Regions from separate parts of the Phyllobacterium sp. NPDC097923 genome, predicted to be linked through region 1. Evidence: riboswitches for the same ligand, from Rfam matches in the RefSeq annotation. Region 1 holds a riboswitch; each other region holds the start of a gene.
The links. A riboswitch is a leader RNA that binds a small molecule or an ion and turns the genes downstream of it on or off. The one in region 1 is predicted to bind thiamine pyrophosphate.
Positions count from the first base shown of each region.

Region 2: it holds a riboswitch for thiamine pyrophosphate, as region 1 does, so the genes downstream of both, ACIQWS_RS00930 (ABC transporter permease) here and thiB (thiamine ABC transporter substrate binding subunit) in region 1, are expected to answer to the same signal.
Region 3: it holds a riboswitch for thiamine pyrophosphate, as region 1 does, so the genes downstream of both, thiC (phosphomethylpyrimidine synthase ThiC) here and thiB (thiamine ABC transporter substrate binding subunit) in region 1, are expected to answer to the same signal.

Region 1 is NZ_JBIWBL010000002.1:471,430-481,993, reverse strand. Features, by position in the region: gene tkt (transketolase) at 1-1,140, opposite strand, end outside; gene ACIQWS_RS14705 (DUF4164 domain-containing protein) at 1,437-1,709, shown strand; gene ACIQWS_RS14700 (cell division protein ZapA) at 1,737-2,102, shown strand; gene ACIQWS_RS14695 (ABC-F family ATP-binding cassette domain-containing protein) at 2,133-3,950, opposite strand; gene ACIQWS_RS14690 (YMGG-like glycine zipper-containing protein) at 4,107-4,478, opposite strand; gene ACIQWS_RS14685 (hypothetical protein) at 4,623-4,913, opposite strand; gene ACIQWS_RS14680 (thiamine diphosphokinase) at 5,017-5,643, opposite strand; gene ACIQWS_RS14675 (hypothetical protein) at 5,698-5,895, opposite strand; TPP riboswitch at 6,053-6,169, shown strand; gene thiB (thiamine ABC transporter substrate binding subunit) at 6,214-7,233, shown strand; gene thiP (thiamine/thiamine pyrophosphate ABC transporter permease) at 7,238-8,872, shown strand; gene thiQ (thiamine ABC transporter ATP-binding protein) at 8,865-9,617, shown strand; gene ACIQWS_RS14655 (M48 family metalloprotease) at 9,860-10,564, shown strand, end outside.
Region 2 is NZ_JBIWBL010000001.1:186,226-196,789, forward strand. Features, by position in the region: gene ACIQWS_RS00915 (ABC transporter ATP-binding protein) at 1-297, shown strand, start outside; gene ACIQWS_RS00920 (ABC transporter ATP-binding protein) at 294-1,067, shown strand; gene ACIQWS_RS00925 (TadE/TadG family type IV pilus assembly protein) at 1,193-2,143, shown strand; TPP riboswitch at 2,200-2,302, shown strand; gene ACIQWS_RS00930 (ABC transporter permease) at 2,414-3,157, shown strand; gene ACIQWS_RS00935 (ABC transporter substrate-binding protein) at 3,196-4,149, shown strand; gene thiE (thiamine phosphate synthase) at 4,175-4,837, shown strand; gene thiD (bifunctional hydroxymethylpyrimidine kinase/phosphomethylpyrimidine kinase) at 4,834-5,634, shown strand; gene ACIQWS_RS00950 (DUF2339 domain-containing protein) at 5,576-8,416, opposite strand; gene ACIQWS_RS00955 (transglycosylase SLT domain-containing protein) at 8,489-9,295, opposite strand; gene ACIQWS_RS00960 (L-idonate 5-dehydrogenase) at 9,551-10,564, shown strand, end outside.
Region 3 is NZ_JBIWBL010000001.1:2,255,943-2,266,506, forward strand. Features, by position in the region: gene cysT (sulfate ABC transporter permease subunit CysT) at 1-449, opposite strand, end outside; gene ACIQWS_RS11380 (sulfate ABC transporter substrate-binding protein) at 551-1,555, opposite strand; gene ACIQWS_RS11385 (hypothetical protein) at 1,552-1,857, opposite strand; gene ACIQWS_RS11390 (hypothetical protein) at 1,830-2,021, opposite strand; gene ACIQWS_RS11395 (Rrf2 family transcriptional regulator) at 2,327-2,776, shown strand; gene ACIQWS_RS11400 (class I SAM-dependent methyltransferase) at 2,793-3,392, shown strand; gene ACIQWS_RS11405 (thiazole synthase) at 3,393-4,166, opposite strand; gene thiS (sulfur carrier protein ThiS) at 4,170-4,367, opposite strand; gene thiO (glycine oxidase ThiO) at 4,370-5,323, opposite strand; gene thiC (phosphomethylpyrimidine synthase ThiC) at 5,323-7,155, opposite strand; TPP riboswitch at 7,253-7,369, opposite strand; gene ACIQWS_RS11425 (NAD(P)H-dependent oxidoreductase) at 7,459-8,028, opposite strand; gene rpsU (30S ribosomal protein S21) at 8,237-8,512, opposite strand; gene ACIQWS_RS11435 (RidA family protein) at 8,762-9,106, opposite strand; gene ACIQWS_RS11440 (FkbM family methyltransferase) at 9,689-10,300, shown strand; tRNA gene ACIQWS_RS11445 (tRNA-Lys) at 10,355-10,430, opposite strand; gene ACIQWS_RS11450 (PhzF family phenazine biosynthesis protein) at 10,534-10,564, opposite strand, start outside.

The DNA of each region.
Region 1 (10,564 bases):
GGTCAGATCGGCAGAACCGCCGATGGTTTCGGGGATGACACCGTTGATGACCTCAAGCGCCATTTCCGATGACTTGCGGGTCGCGACCTTCGGCTTGTCTTCCGAAAGCTTCTTCTTGTAGGCCGTGATCGTGGCTTCGAAATTGCCGGGCAGATCGCCGCGGATACGGCGCTCGAACTCCGAGCGGGTTTCCGCATCGGTCGCCGCAAGGCGCTGTTCCCATGCCGCATGCTCCTTGGCGGAGCGCAGACCGGAGGCGCGCCAGGTATCCAGAATATCGGCAGGAACGACAAATGGCTCGGATGTCCAGCCGAGTGCCTTGCGTGCACCGGCGAGTTCTTCCGCACCGAGCGGCGAACCATGCACCTTGTTGGTACCGGCCTTGGTCGGCGCACCGAAACCGATGGTCGTCTTGCAGGCGATCAGGGTCGGCTTGTCGGACTTGTGGGCCTTTTCAATCGCGGCAGCAATCGCATCCTGGTCATGACCGTCGACATTGATCGAGTTCCAGCCGGAAGCCTCGAAGCGGGCGCACTGATCCGTATTGTCGGCCAGCGACACCGGGCCGTCGATGGAAATGTTGTTGTGGTCCCAGAAAACGATGAGCTTGTTCAGCTTGAGATGACCGGCAAGCGCGAGGGCTTCCTGGCTGATGCCTTCCATGAGGCAGCCGTCACCGGCAATCACATAGGTATGGTGATCGACGAGCTTGTCGCCGTAATGGGCATTCATGATGCGTTCGGACAGTGCCATGCCCACGGCATTGGCCAGGCCCTGGCCGAGTGGGCCCGTGGTGGTTTCGATGCCGGCGGCGTGGCCATATTCGGGATGACCGGCCGTGCGCGAGCCGAGCTGGCGGAAATTCTTGATCTGGTCGATGGTGATGTCTTGGTAACCCGAGAGGTAAAGCACCGAATAGAGCAGCATCGAGCCATGTCCGGCGGAAAGGACAAAGCGATCGCGGTCGGGCCAATGCGGCGCCTTCGGATCGTGCTTGAGAAAACGGGTATAAAGAACGGTCGCAATATCAGCTGCGCCCATAGGAAGGCCGGGATGGCCGGAATTGGCCTTCTCCACTGCATCTGCCGACAGAAAGCGGATTGCATTGGCCATTTGGTTGGATTTATCAGAATTGGTCATGTGTACCGTCTTTCGAAGAGGATAGGAAATGCCGTTTCTGGACGCCGGTTCAGACAAGATCCAAAAGGCACGCGACACATAGCAGGTGTCATCAGGGAGTCAATAAAACCTAAGTCAAATTGAGGCGTTCGGAAAGCAGGCTCTTTCGTCGCAGACGCTTATTATCGGTGCATGACTGGACTGTGACAACGCGGATTGATTGACGCGACGTTGATGTGCCCTCTAGACTTCGGCGCATAAGCTGTTCTTCTTTTTGCGATTCGCGTAAAAGAGCGACACACAGGGGAAACGCGAAAATGGCACCGGAAGCCACCCTCAAGCAGGTTCTGGAACGATTGGCAAAAGCCTTGGCTCATCTCGAGGACGCTGTTGACATGCGTCTTGAGCAGGAGGGCGATTTTGCCGAAGCCGAGGAAGAGGTCCAGCGCATGAACATGGACCGGCGCAGGCTGGCCCAAGAGCTGGACGCATCGGAAGGACGTGCGGAACGTCTGGAAGCCGCCAACAAGGAAGTCTCCCGCCGTCTCGTAACGGCGATGGAATCCATTCGCACCGTACTGGACCGCTAATACCGCTATCAGCTGAAAGAGACGCCCATGGCCACTGTAACAGTTACGATTGACGGCAAAGCCTACCGGATGGCCTGTGACGAGGGCCAGGAACAGCATCTGACCGGCCTGGCCGAGCGGTTCGACCGTTACGTGACGCACCTCAAATCGTCGTTTGGTGAGATCGGCGACCTGCGCCTGACCGTCATGGCCGGCATCATGATCACGGACGAGCTGCATGAATTGCAGATGCGGGTGAAAGGGCTTGAAAACGAGGCGGACGCCCTGCGCAAGAGCCGCGATGAAGCCTTGCAGAGGGCGGACAAGAACGACACGGCCATCACCGGCGTTCTTTCCGAAGTCACCACGCGGATCGAAAACCTCGCTGCCAAGATCGCGCCCAAGGCGACCTGATCCTGCCGCGTTGACCGAACAGGTGAGGCTCTAGCCCTCGATTTCCTCGCGCAGCATTTCCAGCTCGAGCCACTCTTCCTCAAAGCGCTCGAGATCGTGCCGCTTCTTGCCGATCTCCTCGACGGTCTTGTTGAAGACCTGCGGGTTTTTGGCAAAGAGGTTCGGATCGGCAAGTTTTGCTTCGAGCTTGTGGATGTCGGCGTGCAGCGCTTCCATCTTGCCCGGCAGGTTTTCCAGCGCGAATTTCTGCTTGTACGACAGTTTGCGCTTTTCCTCGCGCTGCACTGCGGTTTTCTCTCCGGCGGCCTCGGTTGCGGCCGGTGACCTGGCCGTCTTCAGCTCCTTGCGCGTCGCCAGCGCTTCCTTGCGCTGCGCCAGCATGTCCGTATAGCCGCCGGCATATTCGAGCCAGCGCCCGTCACCTTCCGGCGCAATCACCGATGTTACGGTACGGTCGAGGAAATCGCGGTCATGGCTGACCAGGAGCACGGTTCCGGCAAAGCCGGACACCAGCTCCTGCAGGAGGTCGAGCGTTTCCATGTCGAGATCGTTGGTCGGCTCGTCGAGCACCAGCAGATTGGCCGGACGGGCCAGGACGCGCGCCAGCATGAGCCGCGCCCGCTCGCCGCCCGACAGTTCGCGGATCGGCGTGCGCAACTGCTCCGGCTGGAACAGGAAGTCCTTCATGTAGGACGCCACATGGCGCTGTTCGCCGTTGACGATGACATTCTCGCCGCGCCCGTCGGTCAGGTAATCGGACAGGGTCTGGTCAAGGTTGAGACTGTCGCGCTTCTGGTCCAGCACGGCGATTTCGAGATTGGTGCCAAGGCGCACGAAACCGCTGTCCGGGGCAAGCAGGCCCGTCAGCATGGAGAGAAGCGTGGTCTTGCCGACACCGTTCGGACCGACAAAGCCGACGCAGTTGCCGCGCTGGATGCGCGTGGAGAAATCCTTGACCAGCACGCGCTCGCCATAGGCCTTGACCAGATGCTCGGCCTCGATCACCAGCTTGCCGGATTCCCTGGCATCGCTGGCCTTCAGGACGGCGGTTCCCTGCGCACGGCGATGATTGCGGAACTCCCCGCGCATAGACTGGAGTTCGCCGAGACGCCGCATGTTGCGTTTGCGCCGTGCCGTAACGCCGTAGCGTAACCAATGTTCCTCGCGCACGATCTGGCGGCCGAGCTTGTGCAGATCGCGCTCTTCCTCCTCCAGCACCTTGTCACGCCATTCCTCGAAGGCACCAAAGCCCTGATCGAGCCGTTTCGTAACGCCGCGGTCAAGCCAGACCGTCGAGCGGCTGATGTTTTCCAGAAACCGCCGGTCATGGGAGATCACCACGATGCTGGAGCGGATCTGCCGCAATTCACCTTCCAGCCATTCGATCGTTGTCAGATCCAGATGGTTGGTCGGCTCGTCGAGGAGCAGGATATCGGGCTGGGGGGCGAGAACCTTGGCCAGCGCCGCACGCCGCGCCTCGCCGCCCGACAGATTGTCCGGCTTTTCCTCGCCGGTCAGGCCGAGATGTTCAAGAATGTAGCTGACGCGGTAGAGATCGTCCGCTGGTCCCAGACCCGCCTCGACATAGTCGCGGACATTGGCAAAACCTTCCATATCGGGCGCCTGGGCGAGATAGCGGACGGTGACGCCGGGATGACGGAACACTTCGCCGTCGGTCGGCGTGATAAAACCCGCCGCGATCTTGAGCAGCGTCGACTTGCCGGACCCGTTGCGGCCGACAAGGGCGATGCGATCGCCCTCGCTGACGGAAATCGCCGCATCGCTGAGGAGCGGCGTGCCGCCAAACGTCAATGCAATCCGGTCAAGACGAAGAAGGGGTGGAGCCATGGCGTTTTTCAGTTCTGGAAAAGGAGCGCAATTGCCGGACATCAGTGCCGACGGGCGCTTGTCGGCGAGATTGGCGCCGCTGTCAAATATCTTTATGGCGTAAAACAGAACAGGCCGGAAAACCGGCCTGTCTGGATCCGTTCAGCAACGCGCCGCTCAGTAGCCGCCGTTGTTGTAACCGTTGTTGTTGTATCCGCCATAGGCAGCGCCGCGGCCGCCATTGCCTTCGCAGGGGGCATTGTAGATGCTGCCATCGGGCCGCTGATAACGGCAAAGATTCTGATTGCCATTGCCGCCGCCGCTTGGCGTCGTTGCCGTACCGACAGCCGCACCGAGAAGCGCGCCGCCGGCCGCACCGATCACAGTGCTCTTGGTATTGTGCCCGAGTGCCTGTCCGGCGAGTGCGCCGACACCGCCTCCGATCAACGCGCCCGTCCCGGCCCGCTGGTTCTGTTCGCTCGTTTCACAACCGGCCAATGACATGGCCAGAAGCGCGGAAACCGCAATGGCGGTCAAACGAAAACTCATTAGTCAATCCTCTCAACATGAATATAGCGGCCATATCGTGCGGGCTTAATGCGGCAGAACAAAGATCAGCCCATGCACCCCGGCAGCCTCAAACAAAAACAGGCCGGTTTCCCGGCCTGTTCCGCTTTCCCTGATGGGGAAGGATTAGTAACCGCGGCAAGGCGCGCGATAACGCTCGCCGTAACGGTTTTCATATGTGCAGTAACGGCGGCCATCATTGTTGGCCGTTGCGGCACCAACAGCCACACCACCAACACCACCGATGGCAGCACCAGCCAGTGCGCCACGGCCACCACCGATTGCACCACCAGCCAAAGCACCAAGTGCTGCACCGCCAACGCCATAACCCGCTGTACGCTGTTCACTTGTTGTGCAACCGGCTACCGAAAATGCCAGAAGCGCGGCAACTGCTACTGTCGACAAACTTTTCAACATGGAAGACCTCTCCCGTTTCAAAACTAAACTAACCAGCTTGCGTCCCCAATGCTGTGCCGCAAGAATTGCACTTTCCGCGTTGTTTTACAAGCGGTTCGCAATTTCACGGCGCAGCAATCAGGACTGCATTGCCTGAACGAAGCGATACGTGGAGATTTCCACACACGGCATTCGACACTGTAAGCGATGAACCGAAAGAAAGTTCCATATTTTCCAGCGGCCATCGCGCACCATGGATAAATAATCCGCGCAGGGACGTAAAGGCCACAATGCTGAATACCGTTCCATCGGCAAAATCGAACGCATATTCTCCTGCAACCAGGGGATGCGCTTCCTCGCTTCCGCTGGAGAGAATGATCTTCCGGCCTTCCGCCGCATGGCGGGTGGCCATGGTCAGGTGCAGCAGGGTGTGGTCGGTGCGTTCACCGCCAAAGGCGCCGCACAGGATCACTTCGGTGGCGCCCAGCCGGTAGGCTTCGTTGAGTGCCAGTTCGCCGTCGGTCATGTCCTTGGCGGCCGGAAAAACCGAACGCGGCACATGCGCATAGCGTTCGGCAAGTTCAGGCGATGTCGAATCGAAATCGCCCAGCCACAACTCGGGTTCAACGCCCAGCGCCTGCGCATGGGCAATGCCGCCATCGGCGGCAAGAACGCGCGCCCCGGCAATGAGATGCCGGAGACGGTCGGTGACGTGAACGGTTCCACCAAGAAGAAGGACGAATTTGCTCATGCACCGGCCATAGCATGGCACAAGCCGGTCGCACAGGGCATCCGTGATTCGAGGTTAAACGAAGCGCCCGAGTGCAATCGCGGCCATGCCGGCAATCGCCACGCCGATGGCCAGAAACAGGCTCGGATAAAGCTCCGGGATGAATTTCTGCCGACGCGGACGCAGGAGAATCGCCTTGCGGCGGGCGTTTTGGGAAGCCGGGTTCTGCTGTACCCTGACATGGGAATGATAAAAACCGTGACCACGAAACATGATTGACCCTTTCCATCGGAAAACAGCCGCACGGGATGTTTTCGCTAGCGACAATAGGCGCGCCAGTATCAGCTTTCGATTTGGCAGAACCGGCAAAACATAAAGATTTCATAAGCATCGACCGCTTGCACGGCTCCGGCCGAACCTCTATCCTTGTCACGCTCTAACGGGGTGCCGGTCGCATGGACCGGCTGAGAGGCGCACGGGGAGACCCTGCCAACCCGCGGAACCTGATCCGGTTTGTACCGGCGGAGGGATTAGACGCGGCAGATTTGCCGGCGCACCAATCCTTTTGAACACTGCTGATAGGAGGCGCCGATGCGGCCATTCGAGACTATTGTAAAAACAGCGGCCATTGTGACCGCTCTGTTCGCCGTCATTCCCCTTGGCACCGCCCATGCCGAAGGCAAACTCACCGTCTACACCTATGAAAGCTTCACCGCCGAATGGGGTCCCGGCCCGAAGGTCAAGCAAGCCTTCGAAAAGCAATGTGCCTGCACGGTCGAATTCGTGGCGGTTGCCGATGGCGTTGCCCTGCTCAACCGGGTCAAGCTGGAAGGCGAGTCAACCAAGGCGGATGTGGTGCTCGGCCTCGACACCAACCTGACCTACGAGGCCAGGCAAACCGGCCTGTTTGCCCCCCATGGCATCGACACCTCCGCTGTTAACATCCCCGGCGGCTACAAGGATGATACCTTCGTTCCCTACGATTACGGCTATTTCGCCGTCATCTATGATTCGGAGAAGCTGAAGACCCCGCCGGAAAGCCTGAAGGAACTGGCCGAAGGCGACCCGAAGCAGAAGATCGTCATCGAAGACCCCCGCACCTCGACGCCCGGTCTCGGCCTGCTGCTCTGGGTCAAGTCGGTCTATGGCGACAAGGCGGGAGAAGCCTGGGCGAAGCTGAAAGACCGCGTGCTGACCGTCACGCCCGGCTGGTCGGAGGCCTATGGCCTCTTCACCAAGGGCGAAGCACCGCTGGTGCTGTCCTACACGACGTCCCCGGCCTATCACCTGATCGCCGAGCGCGTGGACCGCTATAAGGCCATTTCGTTCAGCGAAGGCCATTACCTGCAGGTAGAAGTCGCGGCCCAGACCGTCAACGGGGTGAAAAACCCGCTATCGGCGCAGTTTCTTGCCTTCATGACCAGCCCGGCGTTTCAGGATGCGATTCCTGAAAACAACTGGATGTATCCGGCTGCGAAAACCACCGACGCGCTGAACCCGGCCTTCGAAACCCTTGTTCAACCCGTCAAGACCCTGGCCTTCCCGTCCGAGGAGGTCGCCAAGAACCGCAAAGCCTGGATCGATGAGTGGCTCGCGGCCATGAGCCTGTAGCATTGTGATTGCCATCCGCAGTTTCAGACCTTGGGCGGGGGCATACGCCCTCGCCTTTCTGGCGGCACTTGCGGGTGGCGCACTTCTCAGTCTCGCATCCGAAGCGCTGCGCGGCGGCGTGGAAGGTTTTGCCGCATTCGACAGCTATCTGTGGCGGGTGGCGCGGTTCACGCTGGTGCAGGCGCTCCTGTCCATGCTGCTTGCGGTTGCCTTTGCCATTCCACTCGCGCGCGCCTTGCATGAACATCCCGCCTTTCCCGGCCGCGCGCTGATTCTGCGCCTGTTTGCCCTGCCTCTGGCCTTACCCGCGCTTGTCGCGGTGCTCGGCATCACCAGCATCTATGGCCGCAACGGCCTGCTGGCCTTTGCTTTCAGCAGCCTCGGCATAGACACCATACCCAATATTTACGGGCTTCCCGGCATCCTTCTCGCCCACGTCTTTTTCAACCTGCCGCTGGCGACGCGGCTGGTGCTTGCAAGCCTTGATTCCATTCCGTCGGATTACTGGAAACTCGCCGCGCAGCTCGGCATGGGCGGCTGGGCACGCTTCCGCCTGATCGAATGGCCGGTCATCCGCCGCAATCTGTCCGGTATTGCCGGGCTGATCTTCATGCTCTGCATCACCTCGTTCACGATTGTGCTGACCCTGGGCGGCGGACCGCGTGCCACCACGCTGGAAGTGGCGATCTACCAGTCCCTGCATTTCGATTTCGATATTGCCCGCGCGGTCTCGCTCACACTGCTGCAACTGGGCCTGACCATCGCCGTGCTGCTGCTGCTCGGCCTGACGGGCAAACCGGCGGATGAAGGCTTCAGTCTCCAGACGACCACGCGGCGCTTCGAGCGGCCGGGCCGTGCAGCGCAATGCGTCAATACAGCGATCATTCTCCTCGGACTGCTCTTTGTCGGCCTGCCCATGGGCGGAACCGTTGTCTCCGGGCTTGGCACCGACCTGGCGCGCCTGATGAGCGAATCCATCGTCTGGCGCGCCATTGCCACAAGCATCGTGCTTGGCGCGGCTGCAGCCCTGCTCTCCCTCGCGCTGTCGCTGTCGCTTGTCATCGCCCGGGAGTATCAACAGAGCCGACGGCGAACGGTTTCGCCGGGTCTGTTCGAACGGTCACTGGATCTGGGGGCGAGCCTGATCATGGTGGTGCCGCCCATTGTCATCGGCGCCGGCTGGTTCATCCTCTCGCGCCACGCCATCAACCCGTTCAGCCTTGCACCCGTCATGGTCATCGGCGTCAATGCCGCCATGGCCGTGCCCTTTGCCTTCCGCATCCTGCGCCCGGCCTGGGATACGGCTGCAAGCCGCCACAACCGGCTTTGCCTCCAGCTCGGCATCACCGGCTGGGATCGGCTGCGCCTGATCGACTGGCCGGCTTTGCGCCTGCCCATGGGTGTTGCCTTCGCGTTCGCCATGGCCCTGTCGCTGGGCGATCTTGGAACCATCGCGCTGTTCGGCAATGATTCCATCCAGACCCTGCCTTTCCTGCTCTTGCAGCGCATGGGAAGTTATCGCACACAGGATGCAGCGGGACTGGCGCTGATCCTTGGGGTCCTGTGTCTGCTCTTGATGTTCGCAGCAGACCGCGGTGCGGCCAGCCTCGCCCGACAGGACAATGCAAGAGATGGCTGAACAAACGGAAAAGATCACAACCGGCGGCGCCGCGATCCGGCTGGATGCTGTGCGCTTCGATTACGGCGACATGGCCATGCGTTTCGACCTTGCCATCGCACCGTCGTCCATTGCCGCCATCATCGGGCCGAGCGGCGCGGGCAAATCCACGGTTCTCAATCTCATTGCCGGTTTTGAGGCACCGCTCTCCGGCCGCGTGCTGATCGGCGATGCCGATGTCACGCATGTCGAACCATCCCGGCGCCCGGTTTCCATGGTGTTTCAGGACAACAATCTTTTTGCCCATCTCGATGTTGCCGCCAATGTCGGTCTTGGCCGCAGGCCGGGCCTGCACCTCGACGCGGCGGATCAGCAGGCGGTCCACGACGCCATCGCCAAGGTCGGGCTTGCGGGCAAGGAGACGCGCAAACCGGCGGCACTGTCGGGCGGGGAACGCCAACGCGTTGCCATCGCCCGGGCGCTGGTGCGCAACCGGCCTGTACTGTTGCTCGATGAAGCCTTTGCTTCACTTGGTCCAGCATTGCGCCATGAAATGCTTGATCTGGTCGGACAACTGCAAAAAGATACTGGAATGACTGTGGTGATGGTCACCCACCATCCAGACGATGCTTTGCGTTTACCATCAACGCTGTTCTTTCTCGAAAATGGCCATGTGGCAGCATCGGGGCCCGCGGGCGAATTGCTCTCGGCCAAAGGCCCCTCCCTGTTGCGAAAATATCTCGGCTCGCAAGAGTTATCACTTTGACATATTTTGTACTCAATGGGTCTCATAAGAAATCAATGTAATTCTTGCCCCAGCCTGCTCAACGGGCTAGCTAGAAAGTAAGCACACCGATTCCGCAGGCAAAAGACGAGTGAGAACTTGGCTTTAGCGTTTGCACTGGCGCCGCACGACATGAGGACATGATTCTGGGTTCGCACATTCTCCCCATCGGCAATCGACGGTTCCATCCGGCAGTACGAAGCACGACCGTGGTTTCGACGACGCTGCTGCTCGCCTTTCTGTCGGGCTGCCAGGTGCTCAACGTCACCAAGGAAGATGCGCTCGGCCCGTCATCAAGCCCTGTCATCGTCGACAATGTCTCGAAGAATGACCGGCTGGCCAAACTGAGCGCCGAACAGCATCCCCGCATCCTGGCCACCTATGGCGGCGAGTACAAGGACGCGAGGCTCGAACGCATGGTTGCCAAGGTCGTCGGCAATCTGACCACCGTATCGGACAATCCGACCCATACCTATCGCATCACCATCCTCAATTCGCCCAACATCAATGCCTTCGCACTGCCGGGCGGCTATCTCTATGTGACCCGCGGCCTGCTTGCGCTGGCCAATGACAGCGCGGAGCTTGCCGCCGTCATTGCCCATGAAATGGGCCATGTCATCGCCAATCACGGCATCGAACGCCAGCAGCGCGAAGCGGAAGCCGTCATCGCCGGCCGCGTTGTGTCGGAAGTGCTGCAGGACGACCAGGCGGGCCGCGAGGCGCTCATTCGCGGCAAGCTGCGCATGGCGCAGTTCTCGCGCAATCAGGAATTGCAGGCGGATGCCATCGGCATCAAGATGATCGGCGAAGCCGGGTATGATCCGTTTGCGGCTGCGCGCTTCCTGCAGTCAATGGCCGCCTATGCGGACTTCCGCAACGTCTCCGGCGCCACCGATGCCAGCCTCGACTTCCTGGCGAGCCATCCTTCC
Region 2 (10,564 bases), on a different contig from region 1:
CCGACCTCGGCGCTCGACGTGACTGTCCAGCTGGATGTTCTCGCCATCCTCGACAATCTGGTGCGCGATCGCGGCATGGGGCTGATCTTCATTTCGCACGATCTGCGGCTGGTCTCGTCGTTCTGCGACCGGGTCATCGTCATGTATGCGGGCCATATCGTCGAGGAGATCGCCGCCAAGGACCTGCACAATGCCAAACATCCCTATACGCAGGGGCTTCTGAACTGCATGCCGAAAATTGGTGCCGATACCCATCCTCTCCCTGTCCTTGATCGCAAGCCGGAGTGGGCGGCATGACGACATCTCCTGCCAAAGCGCTTGTCGTCGACAAGCTTGAAGTCACGTTCGACCGTTTCCGTGCCTTGCGGGGTGTCAGCCTCGATGTGATGCCGGGTGAATCCTTCGGGCTCGTCGGTGAATCCGGCTCCGGCAAATCGACATTGCTGCGGGCGGTTGCCGGGCTTGCGCCAACCAGCGGCGGTTCGATCACCGTGAATGGCAAGCTGCTGGACAAGAAGCGCACCAAGGCGTTCTATCGTGAAGTGCAGATGGTGTTCCAGGACCCCTATGGCTCGCTGCACCCGCGCCAGACCGTCGACCGGCTTCTGCTCGAACCACTGGCGGTCCACGGATTTGCCGACATCGAAAAGCGCATCCTGCGCGCGCTCGACGAGGTGGGTCTCGGCTCCAGCTTCCGCTTCCGCTATTCGCATCAGCTGTCCGGCGGCCAGCGCCAGCGTGTCGCCATCGCCCGGGCATTGATTCTGGAGCCGTCGATCCTGCTGCTCGATGAACCAACGTCGGCGCTCGATGCATCCGTACAGGCCGAAGTGCTGAACCTGCTGGAACAGATACGCCGCGACCGCAAGCTGACCTTCCTGATGGTCAGTCACGATCTGGCGGTGGTCACCCACATGTGCGACCGGCTGATGGTCATGCAGAGCGGTGCCGAGGTGGAGCGCCTTTCCGCCGCCGATCTTGCCGCCCGCAAGGTGACGCAGGCCTATACGCGCAATCTGCTCGTTGCCAGCGAGGGTTTTGTGCGGCCGGGCGCACCCGCTGCCTAGGTCGTGCTTTATCGGATTTTTACCATGGTGCACGACTTATCGCAGATTGAGACAATCTGAACGAATTTGCTAAGCAGGCATTTACGGCATGGCCTTCATGGTTCGCTCAACAACCGGAGCGGGCTATGAGCAAATTCAAACAATTCCTGAGAGACAAGCGTGGGGCCACGGCACTGACCTTCGGTCTGCTGCTTGTGCCGCTTATGGGCATGACCGGTCTTGCCCTTGACTATACCGTTGCCTCAAATGAAAGAGTCAATTTGCAGAACGCCGCTGACACAGCGGCGCTGGCCGGTGCCTCCATCTTCACGGGTGGCAATGCACAGGCTGCCGAGGACAGGGCACGGGCCTTTTTGCGGGCCAATCTTGGCGCCAAGGCGAGCACTGTCAGTGTCAATTTCAGTGCAAAGGACCAGAAGGTTACCGTCAATCTGGGAGGGCAGACCAATACCCTCTTCATGTCGTTGCTGAACCAGAACTCAGTCCAGATTGGTGTTACCGCCACCGCCCTTGCACCGCTCAAACCAAGCAGCGCTTCCATTACCGTTGGCGATGTCTACGGCTACTGGTTCAAACGTGTGACCATTGTTGGGGTGTTGCTAAATGGCACCGAGAAGGCTTTGGGAACAGTTGTGTACAACCCCTATGATCACAGCGGCGCTAACGGGCGGGGGACCGGTACCACTGTTCCCAATAAGAATCAGATGACGACAATCAATCTTGACGGGTACAAAGATCTCTATTTGAAAATGGACGTCAAACAGGATGGTTGCGATCTGGGTAAGAGAAACAAGAACACCAACAACAGATATGTACAATGCGTTACTGATTCCACGCAGACCCAATACGACGCGACCTTGAAAACAAATGATAAAGACCAAGTGTACTATCTGTTTGTTGATGGGAAGCAATTGCCGAAGGGCACAATACCACCGATCCTTGATATTCTGAGCTGTACCGGTACCCATCAGCATGCATGGGAAGATGGCGGTGGTTGGGATCAGCAGGACTTTTTCTATACCGTTGTCACGGCCTGCAAAGCTGTCGATGGCGAGAATGTCCGCCTGACCAACTGATGTCTGCAATCCCTGTGCGGCGCGATTGACTTTACGCCGCCGCCGCTCCATCATGACTTCATTCCGAGGGGGGCACTGTACAGTGCTGAGATAGCGTCGAGCTGGACCCTTGAACCTGATCCGGGTTATGCCGGCGTAGGAACGGGAATTGAGCATTCTTCACGCACTCTGCCTTGTCTTCGCACATATCCGGATCTCCACACGTTTGATGGAGTCCTGCAGATGCCGTTTTCGCTGAACCACCAATCGCCGAGTCTGTGACGGCCCGCCATGCGCATGCTCGTCCGCATCGCCGGAGCCCTGCTGGCTGTGCTTGCGTGCTGGCAGCTCGCTGTCTGGATGCTGCAGCCGCCGCGCTTCATCCTGCCCGGCCCCGGTTCTGTCATTGCCTCCCTGGTCGAGCAGCAGCATTATCTCCTGAGCAACGCCGCCATCACGGTGCTTGAGATCGTGCTCGGGCTGTTCTTCGGTGCCATCGCCGGAATCCTTGTTGCGCTTCTGGTGGCCGGCCTGCCGGGTTTCGGCCAGATCGTCTGGCCGCTCCTGTTGGTCTTGCAGGCGCTCCCGGTCTTTGCCATTGCACCGCTTCTGGTTCTCTGGTTCGGCTTCGGCCTCGCGTCCAAGGTCGTCATGGCCAGCCTGATCATCTTCTTCCCCGTTGCCTCGTCCTTTGCCGATGGACTGCGCCGGACCAGTCAGGACCTATTGGATGCCGCCGCCCTCACACAGGCCTCGCCGCTGGCGACACTGTTCCTCATCCGCGTGCCCAGCGCCTTGCCCGGCCTCGGTTCGGGCCTGCGTGTTGCGGCGGTCTTTGCCCCCATTGGCGCCGTGATCGGCGAATGGGTCGGTGCCTCGCGCGGACTGGGCTTCGTCATGCTGCAGGCCAATGCTCGCATGCAGACCGATACGCTGTTTGCCGCCCTCATCATCCTCGCCGTTCTGACCATTGTTCTGCGTTTCCTCGTCGATGCCTTCGCCGCACGTCTCACGCCCTGGGTGCAGGCATCATGACCGCCCCGTTTTCCCGTCCCGTTGATAAAGGAATGCCCATGTTTCGCCGCCGCGCGTTTGCCCCCGCCATCATCCTGCTGGCCGCCTTGTCTCTCCTCGCATCACCCGCAGCGGCGGCAGACAAGCTGTCTGTCTTGCTGGAATGGTTCGTCAATCCCGACCATGCGCCGCTGGTGATTGCCCGCGAGAAGGGCTTCTTCAGCGAAGCGAAACTGGACGTGGATCTGATCCCGCCGGCCGATCCGGCAGCGCCGCCGCGTCTCGTGGCGGCCAAGCAGGCGGACATCGCCATCGGCTATCAGCCCAACCTCTATCTCAGCCATGACGAAGGCCTGCCGCTGGTGCGTTTCGGCACCCTGGTGGAGACGCCGCTCAACACGGTGACCGTCCTCGCCGATGGCCCGATCAAGAGCCTGAAGGACCTGAAGGGCAAAAAAGTCGGGTTCTCCGTGGCTGGTTTTGAGGATGCCATGCTCGGCGCCATGCTGAAATCCGAAGGCTTGAAGACGGGCGATGTCGAGCTGATCAATGTCAACTTCGCGCTGTCGGCATCGCTGATCGCCAATCAGGTGGATGCCACGGTGGGCGGCTACCGCAATTTCGAGCTGACGCAGATGGCGCAGGAAGGTCACAAGGGAACGGCATTCTTTCCCGAGGAGCATGGCGTTCCCGTTTACGACGAGCTGATCTTCCTGACCCATCCCGATCTGGCGAAAGACAACCGTTTGAAACGTTTCATCGGCGCCGTGGAAAAGGGAGCGATCTATCTGACCAACCATCCCGATGAGTCCTGGTCGCTGTTCGTCAAGGCCTATCCCGATCTCGACAATGCGCTGAACCGGCAGGCATGGATCGATACATTGCCGCGTTTTGCCAAGCGTCCCGCCGCCCTCGACCGCAGCCGTTATGAACGGCTCGGCGTGTTCATGCACGAAGCGGGACTGATCAAATCGGTGCCCAAGGTGGATGACCTCGCCGTTGAACTGCAGTGAAACGATTTATTCGGAGAAAAAGACCATGCCAAAAGTAGATTTCCGCCTGAATGCCATTGTCGATGTCGACGCCATCGGTGGTGATGCCGATCTGGGTGCCCTGGCTTTGCAGGCCGCGCGGGGCGGTGCCACGATCATCCAGTATCGCGACAAGAATTCGCCGACGCGCAAGATGGTGGAGCGCGCCCGCGCCATCCATGCGGCCCTGCAAGGCACAGGCATCCCCCTGCTTGTGAATGACCGCATCGACGTCGCGCTGGTGGCGGGTGTCGAGGGTGTGCATATAGGGCGCGAGGACATGCTGGTCGCCGACGCCCGCACGCTGCTTGGCCCCAATGCAATCATCGGCCTGACGGTGAAGAATGAAGCCGATGCGCAGGTGGCCATAAACTCTGCCATCGACTATGCCTGCGTGGGCGGCCTGTTCGAAACCCCTGCCAAGCACAATCCCGACGGCCCGATCGGTTTTGACGGGTTTGCCCGGCTGGCGGCCATCATCCGCGCGGCAAAGCCCGACCTGCCGGTCGGTGCCATCGCGGGCATCGATCTCGGCCGGGTCGCTCCGGCTATTCGCGCGGGTGCCGATGGGGTTGCGGTGATTTCGGCGATCTTCCGTCAGGCCGATCCGCGCGCCGCCGCACAGGTGCTTCGCGATGCCGTCGACGAGGCGTTGAGGGCAACCGCATGACCGCCATCGCCCTGACCATTGCCGGTTCCGACAGCGGCGGCGGCGCCGGTATCCAGGCCGACATCAAGACGTTCTCGGCGCTCGGTGTCTATGGCACGAGCGTGCTGACCGCGATCACCGCACAGAACACCCGCGGGGTCACCGCCATCGAGAACCTGAGCCCGGCCATCATCCGCGCCCAGATCGATGCCGTTCTCTCGGATATCGCGGTCGGGGCGATCAAGATCGGCATGGTTTCCACGGTCGAAACCATTGACGCCATCGCGGAAGCCTTGAACCGCTGGCAGCGCAAGGCGGTCGTCGACCCGGTGATGGTAGCAACATCGGGGGATCGGCTTCTGCAGCCGGAGGCGATGGAGGCGCTGCGCGTGCAGCTCCTGCCGCTGGCACTTGTGCTCACGCCCAACCTGCCGGAAGCCGCATTGCTGACCGGCACACCCGTAGCGGAAACCGAACGGGAGATGGCGCGGCAGGCGGAGCTGCTGCTGAAGCTTGGCCCGGCGGCGGTGCTGATCAAGGGCGGTCACGGGCATACAAGCCTCAGTACCGACCTCTTGTTCGACGGCGCGTCTGTCACGCGCTTCGACGGACCGCGGCTCGCCACCACCCATGACCACGGCACGGGCTGTACCCTGGCGGCGGCGATTGCCAGCGGGCTGGCCAAGGGTCTTGATCTGCCCGTGGCAATCGGCGAGGCGAAAGCCTATCTGACGGCAGCCATGGCGGCCGCCGACGGGCTCAATGTGGGTCAGGGGCGCGGCCCGGTGCACCATTTTCATCGCTGGTGGGCGGCGTAGCCGCCGCCCCCGCATTGAGAATGCGCTGGTAGAACAGGCCGACGCCAACCAGTGACAGACCCAATCCGATGAAGGAGAGGGCCCGCAGGATGCCTTCAAGGTTCGACATGTCGAGCAGGAAGACCTTGGCGATCACAAGGAACACGATCGGTGCCGAGATCAGGCGCAATGGCCTGTTCTGCCGCCATGCGCCCAATCCGAAGAGGCCAAGGCCGAACAGCAGCCAGACGGCCGAATAGGTGAACATTTCCATCGAGTCCACGCCCTTCCACAGATGAATGCTGCTGCCCCAGAAGAACACCCGGATGGTGAGCGTCACCCATGTGAACAGCATGAGGCCGGACAGGATCGCCAGGGCCATGGCGTAGTGCCGGGGGCGGTTGGCCTGCGCCATGACCAGCGGCAGGCCGAACAGCTTTATCTGTGGTTCGCCGAAGGCGTTGAGCGCCACGAGGGCCGCCAGCAGGCCCGGCAGCAGGTAGCCCATGAACAGGCTGTTGAAGATCAGGCCGCCGCCGACCGAGCCGTCAAACAGCGGATTGAGGAGAATGAAATGCTGCGTCACGGCCACAAGGATGCCGATGTAACCGACAATGAGCGCGGCGATGCGGTAGAGCCAGTCCTGGCCGCCCCGGCTCAGCATCATCAGGGACAATGATCCGCCGAGTGCGATGAGCGTGTAGAGTGACTGCTCGCTCAACGTTACATCGCCGCCGCTGTCGAGCGTGCCACCGTTCATCCAGTGGCGGACGAGGATATTGACGAGCACGAAGCCTGCCAGCACGGCAAGGGCCTGCGCAAGCCGGTAAGCGGTGTCCTTGATCCCTTTGGCCAGCACGAGCTGCGCAACGATCATGGCCGCGAAGAAGCCGCCGTAATTGAGCAGGAGCTGGTTGAAGAACGGTGTGGTGGACAGGCGGTCACTGCCGACGATCGTCGGATCGAAGAGGATATGCCCGAGGATGACGACGGCAAACACCGCCGGCGCAAAGCGCAGCACCGGTGCAAGGCGAGTGCGTGTGGCGAAGGCATAGACAACCGCCAGGGCGCAGGCGGCCAGAACGCGCCATTGCGGGTCGAACACCACGAAAAGGGCGAGCACAGCGAAACCGATGGATGCGGCGTCAAACAGCCATGCCGGGGATGCCGGCTTCACATCGTCCTTCCACAGGCGCGTCAACCACGTCGCAGCGCCAAAGCCGGTGATTGCGAGCCCGACGGTGACTATCTCTTCGGTTGAGGCAGGTGTGTTGCCGAAGATATAGAGCGTCACTGTGATCATCACGAAGGGAATGGCGGTTCCCAGCGCCGCATAGGCAAGGCCGCGCACGATATCAGGCAGTCGCGCAAGCACCGTTGCGGCGAGAACACCGATGGCGGTGAAGGCAAGTGCGATGACTATGGCAAAGCTGCGATATTTCGCAGGATCGTAGAGCGGCAATCCCGAACCGTTGTAGCCGCTGTCCAGCAGGTGATGCATATCCACGAGGGAGAGCGGAACAAGCGCGATGAGGGCGGCTGGAACAAGAAAGGGCAGGGCCCGGCGTATCAGGAGCGGTGCCAATGCCGACACGGCAATAATGAGGGTTGCCAGGACCAGATAGCGCGACGATGCCAGCCCGAAAAGATCGTGCGAGACATAGCCAAGACCGAGAAGAACCGCACCAGTGGCACCCGCTATGGTGATAGGATCGTACCAGGGTTCCGCGGTGCGGTCCAACAGGGTGTAGCTGCCGGGCTTCAGATGACTGAAGACGGAGAGGGCCAGCACGCTGACCGTCAACAAGCCAAGGGCCCCGCCATTCGGCATGGGGTCGAACCCGGTATAGGCCGCTCCCCAGAGCGCTGCGAGAAGTATCGCCGCGCCGCCGATCAACGGCCATGCCTTCGCCCGGGCGAGGACAACCGCGACGAGCGTGACGACCGACAGATAGGTCATGAAGCTGTAGGGCGCCGGTGCCTGCGCATTGACCAGGGCTGGTGTCAGGTAGGAGCCGATAAGGCCAAGACCGGCAATCCACGGACCGTGTTTGATGGCGAGCGCAAGGGTGGCAAGGCCGACGGCGCCCAATGCGAGAAAGGCGGTCGAACTGCCGATAAAGCCATAGATGCTGTGGGCGGCATAAACGTCGGCAAAGAGAGCCGCTGATCCCGCAGCGGTGAGAACACCGGGAATATAATCCGGGCCCTCGACGGACACGCCCAGCGGCTTTTCCTTGCGGCGCAGATATTCACCCCCGCCCAGAAGCAGCAGGCCGAAAATCGCACCAAGGCAGAGCCGGATACCGGGGCCGAGCAGTTCGTTCTCGATGGAATACTGGACGACGAAGATACCGCCAAGGAACAGCGCCACGCCGCCGATCCACACGGGCCAGTTGCGGCCAAGCGACCGCTCGAAATCGCCGTAGGACTTCTTTGGCCGGGCTGCCGGTACGGATGGTGCCGGTGTTGCGCGGACGGTGACAGGCGTTGCCGATGGCTTGCCCGACATGATTTCCGCCACTTTTTTCGGGTCCAGCCGCGCTGATGCCGCCATGGCCGGTATCGGTGTTCCCACGGGTTCGGCCGGGGGAACTGCGCGTGCCGGTGCCTCCGTCAAGGCCTCGTCGGCCCGGAAACGGCGAATCGGTTTTGCGGTTTCGCTGGCTGCCGGTGCCGGTTGCGTTTTTTCCGCAATCTGCCGTCGCAATTCTTCGACCTGCTTGCGCAGCGCGGTGACTTGCTGACGCGCCGTGGCCGCTACAACCAGTGCGATGATCGACAGAATGATGGAAAGACCCATGTGTGTGCTCCAGATTGCGCACACAACGCCATGAATCGGCTCATTATTCAACTAGGCGTTGATAAGTGGGGTTTATAGCCCGTAAGGGCGATCAGCCGGAATGGCGATAAAGCCGGGACGCACGGGAGCCGGGTCCGGCGCATAGGCCACCGTCTGCACCGTAGCGGTCGGCTGGCTGATTGCGGGCACAGGTGCCATGGGCAGCGAAGCAATCTGCGTGGACTGGACAGGCGTAGTGCCGCCCTTCAGGCCGGTTTCATCCAGCATGCCCTTGCGCTTGGCCTGATAATAGTAGCCGCTGGCATAGAGGCGAACAGCGCGGTCAAAATTGCGGTCGGCAACCTTGTAGGCACCGGCCAGGTATTTCACGCCGTATTTGAGGTTGGTTTCCGCATCGAGCAGGTCCTTTGGCGTGCCGCTGTGCCCCATGGCGCGGGCGGTGGACGGCAAAATCTGCATCAAGCCCCAATACTTGCCGTTGCGGGCTTCCGGACGGCCACGGCTTTCGCGGTGGACAACACGGCGCACCAGCGCTTCCGGCACCGCATAGGCGGCAGAATATTGTGAAATCAGATTGTCGACCCGCGGGCCGTAGGTTTCTGTCTTTGCCGGTGCGGCAATTTTTGCTGTCTCGGCCGGAGCAACCTGCGTCGTGGCATTGGCGGTTGCGAGGGCGGCCGGGTTGGCTGCCGGGCCGGCATAGGCCATCTGCACAGGCGCGCCCGTCACGGTCAGCGCGGTGGTGCGCGGTGCAGTTTCAGGAACAGGAATCGACGCTGTGCTGGTCGGCAATGTCGGGTTGGCCGTGGTGCAGGCTGCCAGGCTCAGTACCAGACCGAGGCAGGCGAGCGGGCGCAGCAATCGAATGTTTGAAACCATTGTCCACCAGTTCTGAGCGACCGTTTACGGCCTGTTAATCTCTTCTCATAGCCTGTTCGGCGGCTTCCCCGGCAATCACTTTCCGCAACACTCTGTAACAAATGCCGTTTCCACAGGTCTGCAGGGCGATTTTTGGACGCTCCACAGCCCCTGGCGACCGCCGCGGATGCTCCCGGTCCCGATCAATCCGCGCGTGTTGTTTGTCTGCCATTTTCTCGATACGATCGCCGTTATCGCCATTTCGGGACGGATCACATGAAGACAATCGCTGCCACCCTTTTCGGCCCGGAGGATTTGCGTATGGCGGAACACACGCTCTCCGCGTTGAAGCCCAATATGGTGCGCATCCGCTTCGGCGCAGGCGGCATTTGCGGCTCGGACATGCACTATTTCCGTCATGCGAGGACCGGCGATTTTGTCGTGACATCGCCGCTGATCCTCGGTCACGAAGTGGCGGGGGAAGTGATGCAGCTCGGGTCTGAAGTCACGGGGCTCAGTGTTGGCGACCGTGTCGCGGTCAACCCGTCGCGCTGGTGCGGCACCTGTGCCTACTGCCACGAGGGACGCGCCAACTTGTGCGAGAATATTTATTTCATGGGGTCGGCGTCGAAGACGCCGCACATGCAGGGCGGCTTTGCCCGTTTTTTTGATGCAACGCCGGCGCAATGCGTGAAGGTGCCCAGGGATTTCCCGTTTCAGGCGGCGGCGCTGGCCGAACCGCTTGCGGTGTGCCTGCACGCCGTTCGCCGGGCCGGACATGTCAAAGGGCATTCAGCCATCATATTCGGTGCGGGTCCGATCGGGCTTCTCACCCTTCTGGCGCTGAAACATGCCGGGGCGGAATCCGTTGTGATGGTCGATCTCGCCGCCGCTCCGCTGAAATTCGCGCTTGAACTGGGTGCCGACCGGGTGTTCGACCTGTCGGAAGGCGAGGACAAGCTTGCCAAACTGGCCGTCGCGACACCGTTCGATGTCGGCTTTGAAATTTCCGGAACGGCCGCTGGCCTTGCCTCGGCCATCCGCACCGTGCGGCGCGGCGGTACGGTTGTGCAGGTCGGCAACCTGCCCGGCGGGTCTATTCCGGTGCCCGCCAATGCGGTGATGGCGCGGGAACTCGACCTGAAAGGCACATTCCGTTTCGGCGAAGAATTCTACGAAGCCGTTGAACTGATCGTCTCCGGAGAAATCGGCGTGTTGCAGCTTGTCACGGGTGAATTCCCGCTTGAAGAGGCCCCCGAAGCCTTCGCCGTGGCGCTGGACAGATCCCGC
Region 3 (10,564 bases), on a different contig from region 1:
ATGGCGATGGCAATGCCGAGCGGCGCATAGGCGACCTTCACCCCCAGCGGTTCGAGATAACGGCCGAACCAGCCATTGGCGGAAAAGACGGTGACGAGCGCAAGACCGGCAACGGCGGTCGGCAGGGCGAACGGCAGGTCAACCACCGCATCCAGCAGCCGCCGCCCCGGAAACTCATAGCGCACCAGCACCCAGGCGAGCAGCAGGCCGAACAGCGCATTGAACAGCGTAGCCAGCAACGCGGCGCCGATGGTTATCTTGTAGGTTGCAACCGCGCGCTCGGACGAAATGATGGCCCAGAAATCCGACCAGCCGAGATTGACCGATTTGTACAGCATCGCCAGCAGGGGCAGCGCCACGATGATGGCGAAGTACAGCAGCGTCACGCCGAGGGTCAGGCTGAACCCCGGCAACAGTCCACGCTGGCTGGATTTTGAAAACAACGGCATGCTCGGGTTCTAAAGCCTGTTCGTGCGAAAGCAAGCAGGGGTTGCAAAGAATGCGGCGGCACAGCCAACGCCATGCCGCCTTCGGGTTCGTCAGCCGCTGATCAGCGCTTGGTGAAAACCTTATCGAGGATGCCGCCCTCAGCGAAATGCTCCTTGGAGAGCTTGTCCCAGCCGCCGAAAACGTCCTCCACGGTCACCAGACGCGTCTCGGGGAACTGCGCGGCATATTTCGCCTTGATGGTCTCGTCATGCACGCGGTTGAAATTCTGGGCGAGAATGTCCTGCCCTTCCGGCGTGTAGAGGAATTTGAGATAGTTTTCGGCAATTGCCCGCGATCCGCGCTTGTCGACGACCTTGTCGACAACAGTGACGGGAAACTCCGCCAGCAGGCTGACCGGCGGCACCACCGCCTCATACTTGTCTTCGCCCAGCTGCTTGCGCGTGCCCAGCACTTCCGCCTCGAAGGTGATCAGCACGTCGCCGATGCCGCGTTCGGCAAAGGTCGTGGTTGCGGCACGCCCGCCCGTGTCGAACACCGGCACGTTGGCAAAGAGTTTCTTGACGAAATCCTGCGCCTTAGCCTGGTCCTTGTTGTTGGCCTCAAGCGCATAGGCATAGGCGGCCAGATAGGTGTAGCGCGCGTTGCCGGAGGTTTTCGGATTGGGGAAGATCACCTTCACATCGTCGCGGACGAGATCATCCCAGTTCTTGATGTGCTTCGGATTGCCGGCGCGCACCAGAAAGGCCGGCAGGGAATAATAGGGCGAGGAATTGTTCGGCAGGCGCGACTGCCAGTCGGCGGGAATGAAATTGCCCTTGTCATGCAGCACCTGCACGTCGGTGACCTGATTGAAGGTCACGACATCGGCTTCAAGCCCTTCCAGGATCGAGCGGGCCTGTTTTGACGACCCCGCATGCGACTGGCTGACGGTGATGTCCTTGCCGGCCGCTTTCTTGTAGGCCGCCGTAAAAGCCTTGTTGACCTGTTCGTAGAGCTCGCGCGAAACATCGTAGGACACGTTGAGGATTCCGGCCGGCTCTGCGGCTTTCACCGGTCCGAAGCCGAGCGCCAGAGCAACCGTGGCGTAGACGAACAGTTTTTTCATTGCATTCTCCCAAGCAGCCAGCACGGATCGTGCTGTCGAAATGAACCCAGCCCCATCCAACCCAGCGATGTCATAGGAGAACGGATATTTTTTCTGAGAATGCCGCCAAATCTCCGGGAGCGGAAGAATTGGAATTCCAACAATACCTTTTTTCTTAAAACTTTATACCAAGAAATGACTAAAATGAAATATTCGCCCGGTCTATCCGGGCCGGTTCCGCAATCCGCTTCCACCCCGCGATGCCGCGAGGCAGCGTCGTGAACAAAAGCGCGGCTTACCAGAAGCCGCGATGCTGCCAGCACCAGAGGAAATCCTCCTCGGTCCAGTTGCGATGACGCTTGGCCGAGGCCTCGTCGCTGTCCCGCTTCTTCGCATCCCGTGTATCGGTATCGAGTGTTTCCGAGGCGAATACCTCGCGCCACAGGCGTTCCGCCCGATTAAAGATGCCGGATACTTCACTGTACATTGCGACCTCCAGGGAACAATTGGGTTGCAGAGTGCAGCTGCCTCCAGGAGACAACCGATACCCGATGATGACCGGTTGTAAAAATTTGTCAACAATCACTACCGGTTTAATCGTGTATCGATTTTAACGCTTTCGCAACTTTTCGGGCGCTTAATTCTTAATGAATGATTATTTTTCAGAGCCTTAACAGCCATTTTTAAGACATTTGGCCGCCATGAAAAAACTCTATTCTTTGACACTTTAACACTAGAAAATGTCACGCGAGGGACTATGACTGCATCTCACAGGGTGGTCAGGCAACAATCATGATTTCGCAGAAAGCCAAATATGCGCTCCGGGCGCTTGTCGTTCTCGCCAGAGCCGATGCCGAAAAGGCCCTTTTCATTTCGGACATCGCGGAAGAACAGAACATTCCGAAGAAGTTCCTGGAACAGATCCTGCTCGACCTGAAACATCAGGGCATCGTCATGAGCCGCCGCGGCAAAATGGGCGGCTATCTCCTGCTCAAGCAGGCGCAAGACATCACCTTCGGTGAGGTCCTCAGGCTGATCGACGGGCCGATTGCGCCCCTGCCGTGCCTCAGCAAGATTGCCTACCGGCGCTGCGAAGACTGCGACAGCGAGGACAAGTGCGAAATCCGCCATGTCTTCAGCGAGGTCGCCAATGTCACGCGCGGCGTGCTCGATAAGACCACGATTGCCGATTGCCTCGCTTATGGCGATGGCGGCAAGCTGGCAGCCGTGCTCGACAGCTAACCCCTCGGAAAACACCATGACCGCCAACGATCCGGAAACACTGGCCTTTTACGCCGATGAAGCGGTGCGTTACGCCAACCAGTCGCAAGCGCGCGCGTTTGACCATCTCGACGCCTACCTCGCCCTGCTGTCTCCCGGCGCCAGAATTCTTGAGCTTGGCTGCGGCGGCGGTGACGACACGGCCCATATGCTTGCCCGCGGCTTTGACGTGGTGCCGACGGATGGCTCGCCCGAAATCGCCGCCGAAGCGCAGAAGCGCCTGGGCATTGCCGTCGACGTCTTGCAGTTCGAGCATATTGATGCGGACAATGCCTATGACGCCGTCTGGGCCAGCGCCTGCCTGTTGCACGTGCCGCGCGCCGGCCTGCCCGCTATCATCAGCCATATCAACCGCGCCCTCAAACCCGGCGGACGGTTCTTTGCCAGTTTCAAGGCCGGTACGGCCGAAGGCCGCGACCGCTTCGGCCGCTACTTCAATTATCCCTCGCCGCAATGGCTGCGCCAGGCCTATGGCGAAGATCGCTGGCACGATATCGATATCGCTGCGCTAATGGGCAGCGGCTATGATCGTGAGCCGACGCAATGGCTGCACGTCATCGCCACCAAGCAGCCCTGATCAGGTAAAGACAGCTTTTCCGATAACCGGCGTTGACGGCACCGCCACATCGCGCGGCTCCAGCATGCCCGCGTGAAAGGCCATGTGCCCGGCATCCGTCGCCTTGGCGAAGGCGGTCGCCATGGCGACAGGGTCGGCAGCCTTGGCAACGGCGGTGTTGAGCAGGATGGCATCAAAGCCGAGTTCCATCACCGTGGCGGCATGGGACGGGCGGCCGAGACCGGCATCGACGATGAGCGGCACCTCGGCGAAATGCCCGCGCAGGGCACGCAGGGCATGCAGGTTGAGCGGGCCGAGCGCCGATCCAATCGGAGCACACCACGGCATCAGCACCTCGCACCCCGCCTCGAGCAGGCGCTCGGCCACGACCAGATCGTCCGTCGTATAGGGAAACACCTTGAAGCCGTCCGCAGTCAGGATCCGCGCTGCTTCCACCAGCGCAAACACATCCGGCTGCAGTGTGTCGTGATTGCCGATGACTTCGAGCTTGATCCAGTCGGTGGCAAAAATATCCCGCGCCATCTGGGCGGTCAGCACCGCTTCCTTGACCGTGTGGCAGCCCGCCGTATTCGGCAGCACATGCACGCCGAGCGACTGGATCAGTGACCAGAACTTGTCGCCGGACTTGCCGCCCGCCATTTCGCGCCGCAGGGAGACCGTGACGATCCTGGTTTCCGATGCCTTCACCGCATCCATCAGGATCGCCGGTGACGGATATTGCGCGGTGCCAAGCAGGAGGCGCGAGGACAGTTCGGTGCCATAAAGGGTCAGCATGGCTCAGCCTCCCTGCCGGGGGGTGAGGATTTCCACCCGGTCGCCGTCATTCAGCGCCACGGCAGCGCGCGCGGTCGCCCGCACCAGCTCGCCGTTGAGCGCGGTCGCCAGCCATTCGCCCTCATACTCAAGTTCGCCGAGCAAATCGGCCAGTGTCTTGGCCGCAACCTCGTGCGGCTCTCCATTGACGATCAGTCTCATGATCAAGCTACCTTCTCTGCGTCAAAAGCCATCGCCGCCGCCTGCATCGCCATGGCAGGCGCCAGCAAAAATCCATGCCGGTACAATCCGTTGATGCTGATCACCCGGCCATCCCGCTCGACGCGCGGAAAATTGTCCGCATAGGCCGGGCGCACGCCGACACCGGTCTCGATGATCGCTGCCTCGCCGAAGGCCGGATGCAGGCTGTAGGCGGCATTGAGCAGTTCCATCATCGACCGGGCGGTGACCGGCCCCGTCGCATCGCTTTCGATCATCGTCGCGCCGACCATGAAGAGGTGATCGGCGCGCGGGACGATGTAGACGGGAAAACGCGGATGGATCAGCCGGACAGGCCGGGCCAGCGCGATGTCGCGGGTTTGCAGGATGAGCATCTCACCGCGCACCCCGCGCAGATCCGGCTTGGCCGTGGAATAACCGGTGCAGTCGACAATGCGGTCGAATTTGCCCTCGTCCCGCTCGTTCTCAAAGCGAACGCCGGATGCGGCGAGCTTGGCCGCCAGGGCCGTCAGGGCGCGGCGCGGATCGAGATGCGCTTCGTCCCGGAAAAACAGCCCCCGGCGGAACCGCCCCGCAAGGTCGGGTTCGAGACTGCCCAGTTCCTGCGCGTCCACGCCGGCAAAACCCGAGGTGCGCGAGGCGAAGCGGTCCAATTCCCCGGCATCACGCGCTGGCGCCAGCACCAGCGTACCGTTGTGCACGACACGCCCCGGCAGGGCCGCCTCCCACCAGGAGGCAGCCTTCAATCCGAGTTCCAGCACCTGTTCATCGGCGCTTTCCCGCTCGCAATAGGGCGCAAGCATGCCGCCCGCATACCAGGAGGCGGTCGACGACGTGTCGCGGCGCGGGTCGAAGACGGTCACGTCTGCGCCCCGCGCCATCAGTTCATGTGCGGCGGTGAGCCCGGCCACGCCAGCGCCTTTGACAAGGATGCGCATCAGAAATCATCACCCCCGACCGGTATGGGCACGGCTGCTGATTTCAGCGGCATGTAGAGATCACCGCCCTGCCGGAATTTTTCCGCCATGGCCGACATGCCCTCCTTCTGCGCTTCGGCGCGGATATCGTGGGAAATCCGCATCGAACAGAATTTCGGTCCGCACATGGAGCAGAAATGCGCGACCTTGTGTGCCTCCTTCGGCAATGTCTCGTCGTGGAACAGTCGCGCCGTTTCGGGATCGAGCGACAGGTTGAACTGGTCTTCCCAGCGGAACTCGAAGCGCGCCCGCGACAGGGCATCGTCCCGCACCTGTGCCGCCGGATGGCCCTTGGCAAGGTCCGCCGCGTGGGCGGCGATCTTGTAGGTGATCACCCCGATCTTCACATCGTCGCGGTTGGGTAGGCCCAGATGTTCCTTCGGTGTGACATAGCAAAGCATGGCGGTGCCGAACCAGCCGATCATCGCCGCACCGATCCCCGACGTGATGTGATCATAGCCGGGCGCGATATCGGTGGTGAGCGGTCCCAGCGTATAGAACGGCGCCTCGCCGCAGACGGCAAGCTGCTTGTCCATGTTCGCCTTGATCTTGTGCATCGGCACGTGGCCGGGGCCCTCGATCATCACCTGGCAACCCTTGGCCCAGGCAATCTGCGTCAGTTCCCCCAGCGTCTCCAGCTCGGCAAACTGCGCAGCATCGTTCGCATCGGCAATGGAACCCGGCCGCAGCCCGTCACCCAGCGAGAAGCTGACATCATAGGCACGGCAGATATCGCAGATTTCCTCGAAATGCTCGTAGAGGAAACTTTCCCGGTGATGATGCAGGCACCACTTGGCCATGATCGAGCCGCCGCGCGACACGATGCCGGTGACACGGTCGACGGTCAGCGGGATGTAATGCAACCGAACACCCGCATGGATGGTGAAATAATCGACACCCTGCTCCGCCTGTTCGATCAGCGTGTCGCGATAGACCTCCCACGTCAGGTCCTCAGCGATGCCGCCGACCTTTTCCAGCGCCTGATAGAGCGGCACGGTGCCGATCGGCACGGGGGCGTTGCGGATGATCCATTCGCGGATATTGTGGATGTTGCGGCCGGTCGACAGGTCCATCACCGTGTCGGCACCCCAGCGGATGGCCCAGACCATTTTTTCCACTTCCTCAGCCATGGAGGAGGTCACTGCGGAATTGCCGATATTGGCATTGATCTTGACCAGGAAGTTGCGGCCGATGATCATCGGTTCAAGTTCGGGATGGTTGACATTGGCCGGAATGATCGCCCTGCCCCGGGCAATCTCCTCGCGGACGAATTCCGGTGTGACATAATCCGGCACCGACGCGCCGAAGGAATTGCCGTCGCGCTCCAGCTGCGCCCGCGCCGCGTCGCGGCCGAGGTTTTCACGGATCGCCACATATTCCATCTCCGGCGTGATGATCCCCGCCCGGGCATAGGCGAGCTGCGTCACGGCTTTATCGCCCTTCGCCCGCAATGGCCGGTTGCGTACCGGGAACTCCGGGGTCAGCCGTTCACCGGTGACGAAGCCATTGTCCTCCAGCCTGACGTGGCGGCCGTCATAGGCGGCAAGGTCGGCATGGCTGGCAAGCCAGCTTGCGCGGATGCGCGGCAGGCCCTTGGCGATGTCAATGGCAACATTGGCATCGGTATAGGGTCCGGACGCGTCGTACACCGTCACCGGCGGCTCGCCCGCCGTCGGGTGCACCGATATCTGGCGCAATGGCACGCGGATATCCGGATGGATATGGCCGGGTTTGTAAATTTTGATCGAGGCCGGCAGCGGTCCTGCCGAAACGGTTGGGGTAATTGCGGTCATCATCAGGCTCCTAAGCAATCAAGCGTGGAAACCCAGTTCTGTGCCGGAAGGATGAAAAGAGATTGCGAATCCGGATACGGATGTGCCGAGGCTGACTCGCATGACTTTCGCACCGTCCCTACGCCAGTATGAACTGGATCAGGTTCAACGGGTCACTGCGCTGCAAAAGCCAGCAGAATCTCAGCCCCTTGTCGGGACCCCCCTGGTGAATGTCTTGAATTGAACGCCCGATCCGCCATTTGTCAAGCGAATCGGTAAAATCGTGTGTGTAGCGCCCGGTCGATTCCAGGCGCCTTGACCGGATCAGGCGGCGCGCAGCGGCTTCAACGCATTGCTCCACTTGAGCAATTCGCCAATCATGGTGTTGGCGCTGGCGGTCACCAGTTCATTGGCCTGGAAGACGCCTTCATCGTTGATGAACTGCTGGTACGCCGGAACGGGAACGCCTTCGGGAATGGGAACCATCCGCAGGCCTGCGATGAGACCCTTGACCGATTCGACCGAGCGCAGGCCGCCCGACACGCCGCCATAGCTGACGAAGCCGACCGGCTTGTAGTTCCATTCCTGCCACAGATAGATGATCGCATTGGTCAGGGACGGCGGAGCGAAATAGTCATATTCCGGCGTCACGAACACGATCGCATCGCCCGCCTCGATCAGCGCGCTCCACTTTTTCGTGTGCGCATGCTCATACTTGCGGGCGCGCGGGTGGTTGGGCTCGTCGAAAACCGGCAGGTTGAGATCCGCCAGGTCAATCAGAACAGGCTCGAACTGGCCGTCCTGGCTGGCAAAATCATGGAACCACTTGGCAACCGGCTGACCGGCGCGGCCCGGACGGGTGCTGACGTGGACGATGTTGAGCTTGGGTGCCATTGAAAGGTCTCCATAAGGCTTGACGAGTATGGAGCATGCATAGGCGCGGCGTGATGCGGCGCACAAGAAGGCACTTTTTTGAAACTGGGTAATATCGATGTGAAGACGATAGTTATGGCGGAGTCTTCACAAAACGAAACCCGCTCCAGCATGGCTCGCTGTGCGGGTTCTGTCGCGTTTTGCAAGGACCGGAAACTCCGGTCATTGATTATCGGTTGTTGTTGAAATCGCTGGAAGCGGCACCTGGACGGGCAACGCGTTCTTTCTTCTTCGGACCAGGAAGCAGACCTTCACGCTGTGCCTGCTTGCGCGCTGCCTTGCGGGCGCGGCTGACGGCTTCAGCCTTTTCACGGACACGGCGCTCGGACGGCTTTTCAAATGCCTGGCGCGCCTTCATTTCGCGAAAGAGACCTTCGCGCTGCATCTTCTTTTTCAGGACCCGGAGGGCCTGTTCAACATTGTTATCACGGACGAGAACTTGCAATCGTTTTCCTTACCCATGCTTGTCTCGTCTTGCGGGCGTAAGCGTCACAATCAGACAAGCGTTTGATGAATTACCACAACGGCAATCCCGAGAAGCGCGGACTTTATTCATTCCCGCGCTAAAAATCCAGTGCACGGGAGCAGTTTTACTGACATCCACTTCATTTCATCCCGGCAAATTCAATATTTCCGCCGGGATGAACCTGTCGCTTTGCCAAATCCGCCGCATCGGACGGATTTCGGCAGGGAATCAGATGGCAGCGGTGATGATGATTTCGACGAGATAATCCGGGGTCGCCAGCTTGGCTTCGCCGGTGGCGCGCGCAGGCGTGTTGGCCGGATCGACCCAAGCATCCCAAACCGCATTCATTTCGGCAAAGTCCTTCATGTCGGCCATCCAGATGATCGCCTGCAGGATCTTGGACTTGTCGGAACCGGCTTCCTTCAACAGGCGCTCGACCGAAACCAGGACATCCTTGGTCTGCTCGGTGACGCTCTTGCCCGGTGTACCTACCTGCCCTGCGAGATAAACCGTGTTGCCATGGATAACGGCCTGGCTCATGCGTGGACCGACTTCAATACGACGAATGCTCATGGAAAGCTCCTCTAGCAGTTTGGGTAGATCGATATTGGACAGGCATATAAGAAAAAAGGGCCATTCGGCCCTGTTCAAGGCGTTATAGTTGGGGCCCGCCGGAAAGCAACAAAAATCATCGGTTCCGCCCACGGTTTTCGTTTGCCCCGCCCCCTGAAGCGAGCGGCCGCAAGGGTTTGGATCCTCCGTCCGCTGCACCATTGTTAACCATGGGAAAGCGGAGGCAAGGGATGCTGCGGAAACCGGCTGCTTCTGTCGCGATGTGTCTTGCGGGCTCAAGGCGCCGCTGCATACTCGACCATTCCATGGCTACTGCGCTGTTGATAGCGGAAGCGTCGGGCGGACCAGCCGCGAACCCTAGGAATTTGATTTTGTACTTGCGATATGATGCAATATTAAGCTTATCTATGATAACGTGCCCTACAATTCGACGGGAGTGATAAGTAATTGATATATCCATTCGTTGAAAACATAAGATATGGTGACCGATCTATACCATTCTGCATCGCCGATGAGATCGGATATCATTGGTATGTTGCAGTTGGCAACAATTATACTGGATTTCGCGAGCGTTGCATTTACTTGATCGAACCGGGATCGCATGTTGTTGACTGCGGCTCCCATCACGGATTGATGACTGTGCTATTCGGCCAGAAAGCGGGTCCCGCCGGCAGGGTGACCGCTTTTGACGCGCTGCCATTCAATGCGGGTGTCGTGCAGCGGAATGCCGAGCTGAACGGGCTGGCAAATGTGGTGACCCACGGCAAGGCCGTCGGGCAGAAAACGGGCACCCACAAGGTGTTGGCCCCGCACAGCAACGTCATCCTCAACGATATCAATGTGCATGCTCCCGATGGTGACCTGATTGTCGACGTCATCGCGCTGGACGATGCGGATTTGGGCAAGGTGGATTTTCTCAAGATCGACGTGGAAGGACACGAGGTTGCTGCCCTGAAGGGCGCCCGCGGCGTGTTGCAGCAGCTGCCGTTTCTCGACATCGAAATTCACAACTTCATGCAGGTCGACGCGCGTACCCACTGCTTTGCCATCATGGAAGCCTTGCCGGCCGGCGGATATCTTTTTTCCATCGACGAGGATCCCGAATGGCACGAGGCGCATGAGATCGACATGAATTACCTCATCGGCCTGCCCAACCCTCATCTTCTGGCCAAGCCAAAACAGCGGGTGCTCTAGAATCGCGGTAAAATGAGAAAACCCCAAGTCATTGATATGACCTGGGGTTCTGATTGGTGGGCACAGTAGGGATCGAACCTACGACCCGCTGATTAAGAGTCAGCTGCTCTACCAACTGAGCTATGTGCCCGTCAGCCGCTTTGACGACCGAAGGTGGGGGCTCTATAACGGGGCAAAACCGGCCTGTCCAGCCCTTCTTGAAAACTTTATGTCAGCTTTGAACAATAAGTTGTTTAAACAAAAAGCTGTCCCTCCGCCGTCTTG